Regions from separate parts of the Sideroxydans lithotrophicus ES-1 genome, predicted to be linked through region 1. Evidence: predicted binding sites of a transcription regulator. Region 1 holds the regulator's gene; each other region holds the start of a gene.
The links. The regulator sigma-54, encoded in region 1, starts transcription at its own class of promoters, with help from an activator protein. The targets are predictions, from matches to a motif close to TGGCACNNTTCCTGCT.
Positions count from the first base shown of each region.

Region 1 (4,673 bases):
CCGCTGTCGCCGGTGATCATCACCCCGACGCCGAGCACATCGAGGAACACGCCGTGGCGTGTGGTGGAATCGGCCAGTCCCTTGACGATGTAGTGGCGGATCATCCACATCAGTTGCACGCTGCCCAGCGGCGAGCGGAACAGCGGGGTGTGGGTGCGGTTGGCGAAATCCAGCAGGCCCTTCGGTATCTCGGTTTCCCCAGCCACGATCAGGCACAGCGGTTCGCCTTCTTCCAGCTGGGTCAGCGCGGTGGCCAGCTCCGCCGGAGAAAGCGCGTGCAGATAATCCAGTTCGGTGCTGCTCAGTACCTGCACCCAGTTCGGGTGGATCAGGTTCATGTGGCCGATCAGGCCGCGGTTGGAGGCGTTGACGACTTCGCTTTCCAGCACGCGATCCGTGCCTTTTTCGCCGCCCACCCAGACGAGGCTCAGGCGTTCCTGCTTGTCTTCGAAGAGTTGCTGGATATTGACCTGGGCCATTACAGATACCTCTTAAAAATCCAAAGTTTCGTCGTCATGCCGCGTTGCGCGCGAAAAATCTTGCTTACATATACCAACATATGCGGCGCTACGATTTGTCGCGCGCGCCTTGCCTGACTTAGAAATTTGAATTTTAAGAGGCATCTGTTGCATCTATCCTTGCCAGTCGGCGAACAGCTTCTGGATCGCGACCGGATCATCGGTGGCCTGCAGTTGGTCGCGGAAGGTCTTGTCGCAGAACATCTGCGCCAGTTCGCCCAGCAGTTGCAGATGCAGGTCGGTTGCCCGTTCCGGAACGAGCAGTACAAAAATGAAATTCACCGGCAATCCGTCCGGTGCGTCGAAGGGGATGGGGTTCTGCATCTTGACGAAGGCTGCCGCCGCATCGCGCAAACCCTTCACGCGACCGTGCGGGATGGCCACGCCCTGGCCCAATCCGGTGGAACCCAGCTTCTCGCGCGCGAACAGGCTGTCGAACACCTGGCTGCGGGCGATGCCCAACGTATTTTCGAACAACAGGCCGACGCGCTCGAACACCCGCTTCTTGCTGGCCGATTCGTTATCCAGCAGCACGCATTCCGGGGTCAGGATCTTACTGATTAGACTCATGCTGATTCACCATTGCGAAAAAACAGGGCAACCACTTCTGATTGCCCTGTGTTGTTTCATTCTGCAGCGCTGTGCTTGCCGGATTCGTCGTGGCGGCGTGCAGTGTGTTTTTCCTTGTGTTTCAGCACCTGGCGGTCCAGCGAATCGACCAATGCATCGATCGCGGTATACAGGTTGCTGTCTTCCGTCTCGGCGAAGATGTTCTTGCCGGAAACGTGGACGTTGGCCTCGGCCTTCTGCACCAGCTTGTCCACCGACAGGATCACGTTGATGTCGATCACGTTGTCGAAATGACGTTTGACCTTGTCCAGTTTGCTGAGCACATGCTCGCGGATGGCCGGGGTGATTTCGAGATGACGTCCTGTGAGGTTGAGGTTCATGGCCTGCTCCTTATGGTTAGAGTGATTTACGAAGATTTACCGGAAGGATGTTCATGCCCTCGCGGTATTTTGCCACGGTACGGCGGGCGACCAATATGCCCTGCTGTGCCAGGATTTCGGACATGCGACTGTCGGTGAGGGGGTGCTTGGCATCCTCCTCGCTGACCAGTTGCTTGATGAGTGCGCGGATGGCGGTGGAGGAGCACGCGCCGCCTGCTTCGGTGGCCAGACCGCTGCCGAAGAAGTACTTGAATTCGTAGATGCCGCGCGGGGTGAGCATGAACTTCTGCGTAGTCACGCGCGAAATGGTGGACTCGTGCAACTCGAGCTGTTCGGCGATCTCGCGCAGCACCAGCGGGCGCATGGCGATGTCGCCGTGCTCGAAGAACTGGCGCTGGCGCTCGACGATGGCCTGCGACACGCGCAGGATGGTCTCGAAGCGCTGCTGCAGGTTCTTGATGAACCAGCGCGCTTCCTGCAATTGGCCGGCCATCTCCTGCGCGTTCTTCTCGTTGCGCTGCTGCAGGATGTTGGCATACACCTGATTGATGCGCAGGCGCGGCATGGCCTCCGGATTCAGGCGTGCGCGCCAGATGCCGCCGTGGCGTTCCACCAGCACATCCGGCACCACATAGTCTGCCGCACGATGCTCGAAAGCAGATCCGGGTTTGGGTTGCAGATGCACGATCAGGTCCTGGGCGCAGCGCAGGGCATCGTCATCGCAGCGCAGGGTCTTTTTCAGTTTGCTGAAGTCGCGGGCGGCCAGCAGATCCAGATATTGGCTGACGATGGTCAAAGCCAGGTCCCGGCCCGGCACATCTTCAGGCATGTCGCGCAGTTGCAGCGCCAGGCATTCGCTCAGGTTGCGCGCACCGATGCCGGGGGCATCCAGATGCTGCAGCTGCACCAGCGCCGTTTCCAGGTCGTCCAGGGTGATATCCAGTTCCGGCGGCAGCAGCTCGACGATCTCTTCCAGCGGCTGCGACAGGTAGGCGTTCTCGTCCAGCGCATCGATGAGCAGGCCGACGATCTTTTTGTCGCGCGGATCCATCTGGCTCATGTTCAATTCCCAGAGCAAGTGCTCACGCATGCTGGGTTTTTCGGCAGCGACCTCCGAATAGCCGTCGTCCTCGTCATCCGGGCTGGAAGCGGAGGTCGATGAGAACGAGGGTTCCGGCCATTCGTTGCTGTCGTTGCGTGATTCCGCTTCGGCGGGCTCGCTGCTTTCGGCACTGCTGGATGGGGCGGGGGTATCGGTGCTGCTGTTGCCGCTGTAGGTCTGGTTGGTATTGTCGTCCTCGCGTTCGAGGAAAGGATTCTCGTCCAGCAGGCGCGCAGTCTCCTGATTGATCTCCAGCGTCGAGAGTTGCAGCAGCTTGATAGCCTGCTGCAACTGCGGCGTCAGCATCAGTTGTTGGGATTGTCTGAGTTGGAGAGAGTGTTTCATTACTGGTTTTGGCGTGTGTGCGGCGCTATCTTATAACTTGAAGTGCTCGCCCAGATACACCTTCCTCACGCCCTCATTATAGATGATTTCCTCGGGCTTGCCTTCGGCCATCACCGAGCCGGCATTGATGATGTAGGCGCGGTCGCAGATGCCCAGCGTCTCGCGCACGTTATGGTCGGTGATCAGCACGCCGATGCCACGCTCTTTGAGGAAGCGGATGATCTTCTGGATATCCAGCACGGCAATGGGGTCGACCCCGGCAAAAGGCTCATCAAGCAGGATGAAGCGCGGGTCGGTGGCCAGCGAACGGGCGATCTCGACGCGGCGGCGTTCGCCGCCGGACAGGCTGATGGCGGGATTGTCGCGGATATGGGTGATGTGCAGGTCGTTCAGCAATGCCTCCAGTCGTGCGTCCATCTCGGCGGGGGCATAGCCCTGCAATTCGAGCACTGCCTTGATGTTTTCGGTCACGGTCAGGCGGCGGAAGATGGAGGCCTCCTGCGGCAGGTAGGCCAGCCCGAGGCGCGCGCGGCGATGGATGGGCAAATGGGTGATGTCCTGGTCGTCGATGAAGATCTCGCCGCCATCGGCGGCGACGAGGCCGACGATCATGTAGAAGCTGGTGGTCTTGCCTGCGCCGTTCGGGCCCAGTAGTCCCACCACTTCGCCGCTCTTCACGGACAGCGAGACATCCTGCACCACGGTGCGGGCGCGATAACGTTTTTTCAGCGAGACGGTTCTGAGTTCGCTCATGGTTTTTGCTTTGAAAGGGTTGGGCTGGTCTGGATGGTGAGTGGCGCTGCCGAGCCGCTGGCCGGCTCTTTGGCCTTGGGCTGGATCACTGCGTGCGCTCGCCCTTTGTCGGGGTCGTTGAGGCGGGTCGGATCGCCGCTGACCTCGAACACCTCGGTACGGGTGCTGTAGGCGATGTGGTCGCCCTGTACGTCATCCTGGTCGCGCTTGACCCGGGCATGGCCGAAGAAATCCACCGTTTCGGTGCGTGTATCGTATTCGATGCGGTCGCCATAGCCTTCCATATACTGATCGGTGCCCTCGTGTTTCTGGCGGAAATTGGCGGGGCTGCCGGTGGCGGTACAGTGCTTGTTGCCCAGTTTATCCTGCGTGAGCACGATCTTCTCGGCCTGGATGAACAACGTTCCCTGGGTGAGTTCCACCTGGCCCTCGAACACGCTGGTTTGCTTCGCATCATCGATGACGACGCGATCCGATTCCACATGGATAGGTTTGTCGCGGTCTGCGTGTTCGGCGAGCGCAAGGTTGTTCCAGCCCATCAGCAGCAGGCTGCACAGTGCGGCATTAATTGCGGTTCGGCTCATGGTTGGCCCTGACGCGCGATAGCAATTTGACCGTGCGCGCTTGGTTGTCGAGTTCCATGCCGACGGCACGGATGATGTTGTACTGGTTCGTCATCACCACCGACTGGTTGGTCTCCGCCCAGTCGCGATCGGGCACGACATGCAGATAGCCGGTTACGAAACGCTGTTCGCCGAGGTCGCCGCTGGCCGGGCGCACGACATTTACGTCATCGTAAAGGTAGACGTCGTCTCCCTTGCTGGAGACCATGCCGGTCTGCGCCGAGGTGATGGTCGGCGGGCGGTCCGCATACAGGCTGGTGACCTTCGGCATCTCCAGATGGGTGCTGTCGTCGTCCGGGTAATGCCAGAGTTTTTCTGCCGAGAGCGTGTAACGCGGCCGGCCTTGCAGGTTCAGCGTGACGGCGGAGAAACTATCGACGAC
Region 1 is NC_013959.1:438,257-442,929, forward strand. It holds gene hprK (HPr(Ser) kinase/phosphatase) at 1-479, opposite strand, end outside; gene SLIT_RS02160 (PTS sugar transporter subunit IIA) at 633-1,088, opposite strand; gene hpf (ribosome hibernation-promoting factor, HPF/YfiA family) at 1,145-1,468, opposite strand; gene SLIT_RS02170 (RNA polymerase factor sigma-54) at 1,485-2,915, opposite strand; gene lptB (LPS export ABC transporter ATP-binding protein) at 2,946-3,668, opposite strand; gene lptA (lipopolysaccharide transport periplasmic protein LptA) at 3,665-4,252, opposite strand; gene lptC (LPS export ABC transporter periplasmic protein LptC) at 4,233-4,673, opposite strand, start outside.

Region 2 (4,673 bases), 440 kb from region 1:
CTTCCTGTTGCATGCGGAACTGCGCGCGTATCTCGCTCATCGCGTCACCTTCCAGGACTTCCCTCCGGCGAGATACAAACCGAGCAGCACCACGAACGAGAACAGCACCATGCCACCTGCCAGCCAGTGCGCGGCACCGTACTCGATCGCCTCGACATGGTTATAGACAGCGACGGAGAGTACACGCGTCTCGCCCTGGATATTGCCGCCCAGCATCAGCACCACGCCGAATTCACCGACCGTATGTGCGAACGCAAGGATGATCGCGGTAAGGAAACCGGGACGTGCCAGCGGCACTGCCACGCTGAAGAAGCGATCCCAAGTGCCGGCACGCAGGGTGGCAGCCACTTCCAGCGGACGCCTGCCCATCGCCTCGAATGCGTTCTGGATCGGCTGCACCGCAAAGGGCATCGAGAACAGCACCGAGCCCACCACCAGGCCGGCGAAAGTGAACGGCAATGTGCCCAGATGCAAAGCTTCGGTGAATTTGCCGACCGGGCCGTGCGGTCCCAGCAACAACAGCAGATAGAATCCCAGCACCGACGGCGGCAACACCAGCGGCAATGCCACCACTGCCGCCACCGGCCCCCGGTACCATTTCCTGGTGTGTGCCAGCCACCACGACAGCGGCGTGACGATCAGCAACAGCAATACGGTGGTGACGCTCGCCAGCTTGAGCGTCAGCCAGATGGCTTGCAGGTCGTCAGGAGTCATTCCGCTTTCCATCATTTCCCTCTAAGACACCGTCATTCCGGCGCAGGCCGGAATCCAGTTGATTTAACATCCCGCGTTGCGGGTCAACATCAAGATTTTGCACTGCATGAAGTGCTTATTTCGCTGGATTCCGGCCTGCGCCGGAATGACGAAAAATCGAATCACGGCAGCTCATATCCAAAGCTGCGGATGACCGCCACTGCCTTGTCGCTCTTCAGGTAAGCGAGGAACGCTTTTGCCGCAGCCTTGTCTTTTGCAGCGGTCAATTGCACCGCACTTTGCTCTATCGGATTGTATTTGTCCGCGGGCACCAGCCACCAGGATCCTCCTGTTATCTTGCCGTCCTTGGTGATCTGCGACAAGGCGACGAAAGCCATCTCGGCATTTCCAGTCGCAGCGAACTGGTAGGTCTGCGCGATGCTCTCGCCCGTCACCAGCTTGCCTTGCACCTTGTCCCACAACCCCATCGCTTCCAGTGTCTCCTTGGCAGCCAGGCCGTAAGGCGCCAGCTTGGGGTCGGCATAGGCGATCTTGTTGAAGTCACCTTTGCCCAGCACGGCGCCCTTGTCATCCACAAAACCCGGCTTGGCACTCCACAGCACCAGTTTTCCCAGCGCGTACACGAAACGCGTCCCCTTGACGGCCAGGCCTTCTTCTTCCAGCAGCTTGGGGTTCTTCACGTCGGCAGCCAGGAACACGTCGAACGGCGCCCCCTCCTTGATCTGCGCAGTGAACTTGCCGCTCGACCCGAAGCTGAGCTTCACCGTGTTGCCGCTCTCTTTTTCAAACAGTGCAGCGATCTGCTGCATCGGCGCGGTGAAGTTGGCCGCCACTGCCGCATTCACTTCCCCTGCGCTCACCGAGCGCACCATCGTGCCGAGCAGCAGCACGCCAACCAGAACCAATAATGAATTTTTACGCGATGCCATTTTTCTCTCCTTATCCATATATTATGCATTGACTGCCAGAATGATGTGCGATGCCTTGATCAGCGCACATGCCTTTACACCTTCCTTGAGCCCCAGCGACTTGATGCTGTCGTTGGTCACGATGGCCGCCACGGTCTTGCCGCCGGCCAGTTCGATGATGACCTCGCCGTTGATCGCGCCTTCCTGACAGCGCACCACCTTGCCGCGCAGCTCGTTGCGCGCGCTGGTCTTGAAACCATCGGAAGTGGTCACGATCACCCATGGTGCCTTGATCATCGCGTATGCCTCGGTGCCGACCTTCAAGCCGAGATGTTCCACACTCTCGTTGGTGATCACCGCGGCCAGCGTGTCTCCGCCGCCGATATCCAGCACCACCTCGGCGTTGATCGCCCCCGACTTGATGCTCTTCACCGCGCCCAGGAACTGGTTGCGCGCACTCGTCTTCATATCGAATCTCCTTATCAAATGGTAGTACTTGTCAAAATCGTCCATCACCTCCGCCAGTTGTTTCAGCACCTGCTCGCGCTCTTGTTCCAGGCGCCGGTAAGCCCCCACCACCCTGCGACCATAGGTGGTGAGCGTCGTCCCGCCGCCTTTCTGTCCGCCGGTCTTGCGCTCGACCAGCGGTTGCTCGGAAAGATTGTTGATCGCCTCGACCGCCTCCCAGGCCGCCTTGTAGCTCATGCCCATGGCGCTTGCTGCCGCCGAGATCGAGCCGGTCGCATCGATGCGCTCCAGCAGTTCCAGATGATCCCAGCGCCGCCCCTTGGCAAGTTTCAGTCTGGGCACGACACCCGGTTCGGTCTTTTCCATTACGGATTGAGTCATGATGTCCTCACGCGTTATCACTCATGCGACATAACGAGCAAAAGCGATGCCACGGCGGGCGAAACTGGCTGCAATACCGCGTGGATATTGGAACTGGATGCATCTTGGGATATTCAAAACGGGCACTTTAAACAGACTGCTTTGTGCCAAGCAGAACAATTTGGCATATTCGTTACAACGTAAAAGTTATAACGCTTTCAAACCATGGATGAAGTTGCAGCAAAACAGAACGGGCACCGAAGTGCCCGTTCTCATAAGTAACTGGAATATTTTGAATACCGTCTAAGGCGATTCGTAGCCGAACCCGCGCATCACCTTCCTGGCTTTCTCGCTTTTCAAAAACGTGAGGAAGGCTTTTGCCGCAGCCGGATCCTTGGCACCGGACAACAGCACCGCGCTCTGGTGGATGGGATTGTGCAATTCGGGCGGCACCAGCCACCAGGAACCGGCAGTCACCTTGCCGTCGCGCATGACCTGCGACAGCGCGATGAAGGCCAGATCGGCCCGCTCTGTCGCCGCCAACTGGTAGGCGACTGCGACATCGTCGCGCCGGTCCAGCTTGCCCTGCATCGCATTCCACATGATCAGCTTCGTCAGCGTCTCTTTCACCGCCGTCCCATAGGGCGAGGTCCTGGGATTGGGCATCGCCAGCGTGCTGAAATTGCCCTTGTTGAGCACCGCGCCTTTCTCATCCACCAGACCGGGCTGTGCACTCCACAACACCAGCCTGCCCGTGGCATAGATGAAGCGCGAACCGCCAACTGCCAGCCCGTCCTGCAACAACTGTTTCGGCAACTCCTCGTCGGCCGAGAGGAACACATCGAACGGCGCACCTTTCTTGATCTGCGCATACAACACGCCGCTGGCGCCCGAGCTGAATTTCACCGTGTGTCCGCTTTCCTTCTGGAACAGCGGCGCCAGCTTCTCCATCGGCGCAGCGAAATCCGCCGTCACCGCAACCTTGACCTCGCCCGCCCACACCGGAGAACTCACCAGCCCGCACAGCAACAGCATGGTGACAACAAGGCCGCGCAATGGAATCTGCATCTTCAACTCCTGACTGAACATGGCTGCCATGATAACAAGCTGACTGGCAGGTTGTGAAAGGTATATAGGCCGTTTGGCATATTGACCGGATAAGTGGACGCAGGTACGGTGCGGGCTGAAAACGGCGGCGTTTGAAAATAAGGGGAAAAGCGCTTGGCTTTTAGCCTGTATGAAAAGTCGGCTTTGTCCCAGTTACCGCCAGTCACGAATGGCAGCTTTGCGGCAGTGAATACTGGCGAGCAGATTTCCGCTGTCGGCCAATAGCGGAAGTTCGAGGGTGCCTTTCAATTATGAGTTTCAGCACTAAAAAAGGGGCAGTATGAGGCGAATAGTATGGGTTGCTCTAGGATGGCTTCTAATGCTCACGGCACAAGCTGCAAGTTTTGATTGCCGTCAGTCGTCATCAAAGGTAGAGAAACTGATATGTAGCGATCATGATTTGTCCAAGTTGGATGATGCCTTGAAGATGGCATACCAAAAAGCACTTGAGCAAAGCGATAGCAAACAGAAAGTAATCGACGAGCAACGACAATGGCTAAAAAAAGTTCGGAATGCTTGCCAAGATACGTCATGCATGAACAAGTCCTATCAGGATCGAATTCATGATCTGACGGCCACCCCGATTACAGATGTTCCCTCACAATGCAACCAACAGCTTCGATTAATTCTTAACGAATCCGTGGACTTAGCCAGAAGCATACCCGCAACTGGCTTGAAAGATTTCGATAATGGAGGCGATTCGGACAATGTTCGAACAGGGTATACAACTTTAATTCCTGATCTTACAGTTGCACTGGCATCAGCTAAGTGCTATTTGGACGCAGCGAAATTGCTAGGCCAGATGAGGACGTCAACAGATAAAGATAAGGTCAATAAAGAGAACGTAATTGCAAGAATGGCGATTGAGTATGCATCCCAAAACAATACCTCTCGTGCTATTAATTTATTCCAAACATTAACGTTAGAAAATGAGAGATCAAACGCGGCCAGAGGAATTATTCGATCTTTCGTCCGAACTGGTGATTTTAAAAGTGCGAAGGACATCGCTAAAAAAACCGAATACTACCTTTTGGATGACCTTATAGTTTTCGAAATTGAATATGGATATCTAACTAATGCAATTGCTGAAGCTGATCCAAAGTCTAACCTTCCAAT
Region 2 is NC_013959.1:881,210-885,882, reverse strand. It holds gene modC (molybdenum ABC transporter ATP-binding protein) at 1-40, opposite strand, end outside; gene modB (molybdate ABC transporter permease subunit) at 37-714, opposite strand; gene modA (molybdate ABC transporter substrate-binding protein) at 876-1,643, opposite strand; gene SLIT_RS04475 (TOBE domain-containing protein) at 1,665-2,471, opposite strand; gene modA (molybdate ABC transporter substrate-binding protein) at 2,754-3,548, opposite strand; gene SLIT_RS04460 (lysozyme inhibitor LprI family protein) at 3,877-4,673, shown strand, end outside.
Region 2: SLIT_RS04475 (TOBE domain-containing protein) is a predicted target of sigma-54. The motif match lies at 2,508-2,523, and genes of this name have one in related genera.

Region 3 (4,673 bases), 430 kb from region 1:
ATGGTGCGGTCGTAGTCGTCGTTGTGACCGAACTCGTAACCGGTACCGACCACTTCCATGCCCAGGTCTTCATAGGCGCCGATCACGTGACGCGGACGCAGACCGCCGACGTACAGCATGACGCGCTTGCCCTGCAGGCGCGGCTTGTACTTGTCGATGACGGCTTGCATCAGCGGCTGGTACTTGGCGATGACGCGCTCGGCACCTTCCTTGATCTTGTCGTCGAACTTGGCGGCGATTGCGCGCAAGCTTTCGGCAACCTTGGTCGGGCCGAAGAAGTTGTATTCCATCCAGGGGATGTTGTACTTCTCTTCCATATGGCGCGCGATGTAGTTCATCGAACGGTAGCAGTGGATGAGGTTGACCTTGACGTAAGGTGTCTTTTCCATCTCGGCGATGGTGCCGTCGCCGGACCATTGCGCAACCACGCGCAGACCCATTTCCTCCAGCAGGATGCGGGAAGACCAGGCGTCGCCGCCGATGTTGTAGTCGCCGATCACGGCCACGTCATACGGTGTGCCTTCGAATGCCTTGCCTTCGCGGCGCGGCAGGACCCAGTCGCGGATCGCGTCGTTGGCGATGTGGTGGCCGAGCGATTGCGACACGCCGCGGAAACCTTCGCAGCGCACGGGAACGACAGGCTTGTCGATCTCTTTGGCCGCTTTCTTGGATACCGCTTCGATGTCGTCGCCGATCAGACCGATCGGGCACTCGGATTGCACGGAGATACCCTTGTTCAGCGGGAACAGCTGCTCGATCTCGCCGATCAGTTTGGCCAGCTTCTTGTCACCGCCAAACACGATGTCCTTTTCCTGGAAATCGGAAGTAAAGTTCATCGTGCCGAAGGTGTTCACGCCGGTGGTGCCGACGTAGTAGTTACGGCGACCGGCGCGGGAATATTGACCGCAGCCGACCGGGCCGTGGGAAATGTGGATCATGTCCTTGATCGGGCCCCACACCACGCCCTTGGAACCGGCGTATGCGCAACCGCGAATGGTCATCACGCCAGGCAGCGATTTGCGGTTGGAGGTGATGCACTTCTTGGACTGTTCGATGGATTGATCGTTGACCGCCAGGTGCTTCTCGCGGTCTTTCTTGGCTTTCTCGGGATAGACTTCAAGCACCTCTTGAATGAGGGCTTCGGTTTCTTCGCGTGTTAATGCTGTCATTTCATTCTCCTTAAATGACCCACCAATATGTGGAGTCTGTCAGAGTTTCGATTTGCTAAGGTTGACGGGCCGCACACTAACGACCCGTCGCGCTCAAGACCTTTATCAGGCAGCCAGTTCAGCCGCTTTCTTGCCGATGATGGATTCGTCTTCTGCTTCCATGATGCCGAATTCCATCAGCAACGCTTCCAGTTCGTCCATGGTGATAGGAGACGGGATGACGAACTTCTTGTTCTCCACGATCTTTTTCGCCAGGGCGCGATATTCGTCAGCTTGCTTGTGCGTAGGGTCGTATTCGATCACGGTCATACGGCGGATCTCGGCGTGCTGCACAGCGTTGTCGCGCGGGATGAAGTGGATCATTTGCGAACCGAGCTTTGCAGCCAGTGCCATGATGAGCTCATCTTCACGGTCGGTGTTGCGGCTGTTGCAGATCAGGCCGGCCAGACGCACGCTGCCGGAGTTCGCATATTTCACGATGCCCTTGGCGATGTTGTTGGCGGCATACATCGCCATCATTTCGCCGGAGCAAACGATGTAGATCTCCTGCGCCTTGTTTTCGCGGATCGGCATCGCGAAACCTCCGCACACCACGTCACCCAGCACGTCGTAGAACACGAAGTCGAGTGCTTCGTCATACGCGCCTTCTTCTTCGAGGAAGTTGATGGCGGTGATCACGCCGCGGCCGGCACAACCAACGCCGGGCTCAGGACCACCGGATTCAACGCACTTGATGCCGCCAAAACCGACGGACAGTACGTCTTCCAGTTCCAGATCCTCGACGCTACCGGCTTCGGCAGCCAGTTCCATCACGGAGTTTTGTGCCTTCGAGTGCAGAATCAAACGGGTCGAGTCCGCCTTGGGATCGCAGCCGACGATCATTACCTTCTTACCGGATTCAGCAAGAGCAGCTACCAGGTTCTGGGTGGTAGTCGATTTTCCGATACCGCCCTTCCCGTAAATTGCGCATTGACGCAGAGCCATGTTAGTCTCCTTAGAGTTTCAGAATTTAATATGCGATTGAAAACTGTCGCTCGCACCCAATACTTCGCAAGCTCCGTGCCACCCCTCACCGATACGCCTAACCGCATGTAATGCAAGAGAAAACCAATTCGACACAAAATGCATTGACGGATGTGGAACCCAACAAAACCGATGCCTTTGTAGCAGGGGCTACAACCCCGTCAGGCAATCAAAAGGACCTCGCGCAGCGAGGACATACCGTACCCATCGCCCCCGGGGAGAGGGGGGACGGGGGTGAGGGAGACGGAAAGGACAGCGTCATGTCCGTCGTCCTGCCACGCACGGCGCGCCTGCCGATCAACCGCTGCAACCTGCCTGCAGACATCCTCGGCGGCCTCACCTTCCAGCGCTCCCCCGTCGCGCTCGAACTCGACGGCGTCGCCCAATTCCATCGCGGCCTGTTCAATCTGCTGGACAAGATCAACGATGCCAAGGAAAGAGCCAACGCCTTCATCATGCACATGAACGCCTCGTTCTACCTCGACGAACCGGAACAGGCGGGTTACACCGCGAAAGCGACACACAAGCGAGAAAAAGCCGACTACCTGCGCATGGTGCGCGGCTGGAGCTTCGATGCGGACGGTCGGGAGGGTGCGGCACTGAAAGGCTGGGTGGAATCGCGTTTCGGCTTGTTGCCAAGACATCACGGCGGCCAGATACGCGACCTGTCGGGCGAAGCTTACCGCCGCTATCTGGAGATGCGCGCAACTGCGCTCTATGGAACGAACGCGCTGGAATCGCAGTTCGACTTGCTCTACACCTACTGCCAGCACGAACTGACGCGACTACATCCAGGCGAGACCCACCTCACGTTATATCGCGGCGTGAACCGCGTGGACGACCATGAGACGCTGGCCACACTGGACGACAAGCACCGCGTGGTACTGTTCAACAGCCTGAGCTCGTTCACCGCCAACCGCGAACGCGCCGACGAGTTCGGCGACTACCTGCTCACTGCGCAAGTGCCGCTGGCCAAAGTGTTCTGCTATACGAGGTTGCTACCGGGAATGCTGCAGGGCGAAGACGAGTACACGGTGATTGGCGGCTTGTATGAAGTTAGCATTGCGGCGTACTGATTTACCCTTTGAGCCGATAACCCGGCCTGATGCATATCCTTGGGCATGTGCAGATGATGAAGATCTTAGAGCTTGCCAGCCAGCTGCCGCTCGAACTCTTCCGGCGGTAGCGGCCTGGAGTACAGATATCCCTGTCCATAATCGCATCCTGCGGCAGCCAGCAACTCGTGCTGCGTACTCGTTTCCACACCCTCTGCGATCACCTTGAATCCCAGTTTGTGCGCCATCACAATAATGGCTTCGCAAAGCGCGAGATCGCTTGTTCCCGGTCCGAGGTTGCGTACGAAGGACTGGTCGATCTTAAGGTAGTCGATGTCGAATTCCTTGAGGTAGGAAAGCGACGAATATCCTGTACCGAAGTCGTCGATCGCCACCTGGATGCCTGCATCGCGGAACCGCAGCAGCTTCTTGTTAACCTCGACCTCCGCATCCAGCAGCAACCCCTCGGTGATCTCCACGATGATACTGTCACCACTTACGTGCTGCTGTTCAAGATACTCGGGCCACGAAAGAGACTCGGCATGACGGAACTGTACCGGCGACTTGTTGACGCTGATCTGGAACGACCGGTGAAACTTTCTGCGCCATTGCACGACCTGCTGCACGGCCTGCCTGAACACCCACTCACCGATCGGGACGATCAGCCCGGTCTCTTCCGCCAACGGGATGAATTCTGCCGGACTGACCATGCCGCGCACAGGATGCTGCCAGCGTATCAATGCTTCCGCCTTGTATATTTGGCCGCTGGACATCTCCACGATGGGTTGGTAATACACACGGAACTGGCCGGCCGCTACAGCGATGCGCAGATCGTTGGCAAGGTGCATGCGCGCTTGCGCAGCTTCCTGCATATCTTTCGTAAAGTAGTTGAACCGGTTGCGCCCTGCGTACTTGGCGACATACATCGCCTGGTCGGCATGCTTGAACAGGACATCCAGTTCGGTCGCATCGTTCGGATACAGCGATATGCCGATACTGGCGGAAATATAAGCCGGCTCGGCGTCGAGCTTGAAGGGCTCAGCCAGGGAACCGAGGATGTCCTGCGCGACGCGATCAATGCTTGCCATATCCTCCAGTTCCGACAGGATGACAATGAATTCGTCACCGCCCAACCGGGCGACCGTATCCGACTCTCGCACACAGGCACTGATCCGCCGCGCCGCCTCGATCAGCAGGATGTCGCCCTTGTCATGCCCGAGGGTGTCGTTCACCTCCTTGAATCGGTCGAGATCGATCAGCAACAATGCCATCGACAGACCGGCGCGATGCGCTTTCTTGGCTTCCTGTTCCAGCCGGTCATGGAACATCTGGCGATTGGGCAGTTTGGTGAGCGAATCGTAATTGGCCTGCCTCCAGATCAGCTCTTCGACCTTCTTGCGTTCGGTGATGTCGGTGAACAGGGCGA
Region 3 is NC_013959.1:868,694-873,366, reverse strand. It holds gene nifD (nitrogenase molybdenum-iron protein alpha chain) at 1-1,169, opposite strand, end outside; gene nifH (nitrogenase iron protein) at 1,275-2,153, opposite strand; gene SLIT_RS04400 (NAD(+)--dinitrogen-reductase ADP-D-ribosyltransferase) at 2,453-3,268, shown strand; gene SLIT_RS15085 (PAS domain S-box protein) at 3,334-4,673, opposite strand, start outside.
Region 3: nifH (nitrogenase iron protein) is a predicted target of sigma-54. The motif match lies at 2,219-2,234, and genes of this name have one in related genera.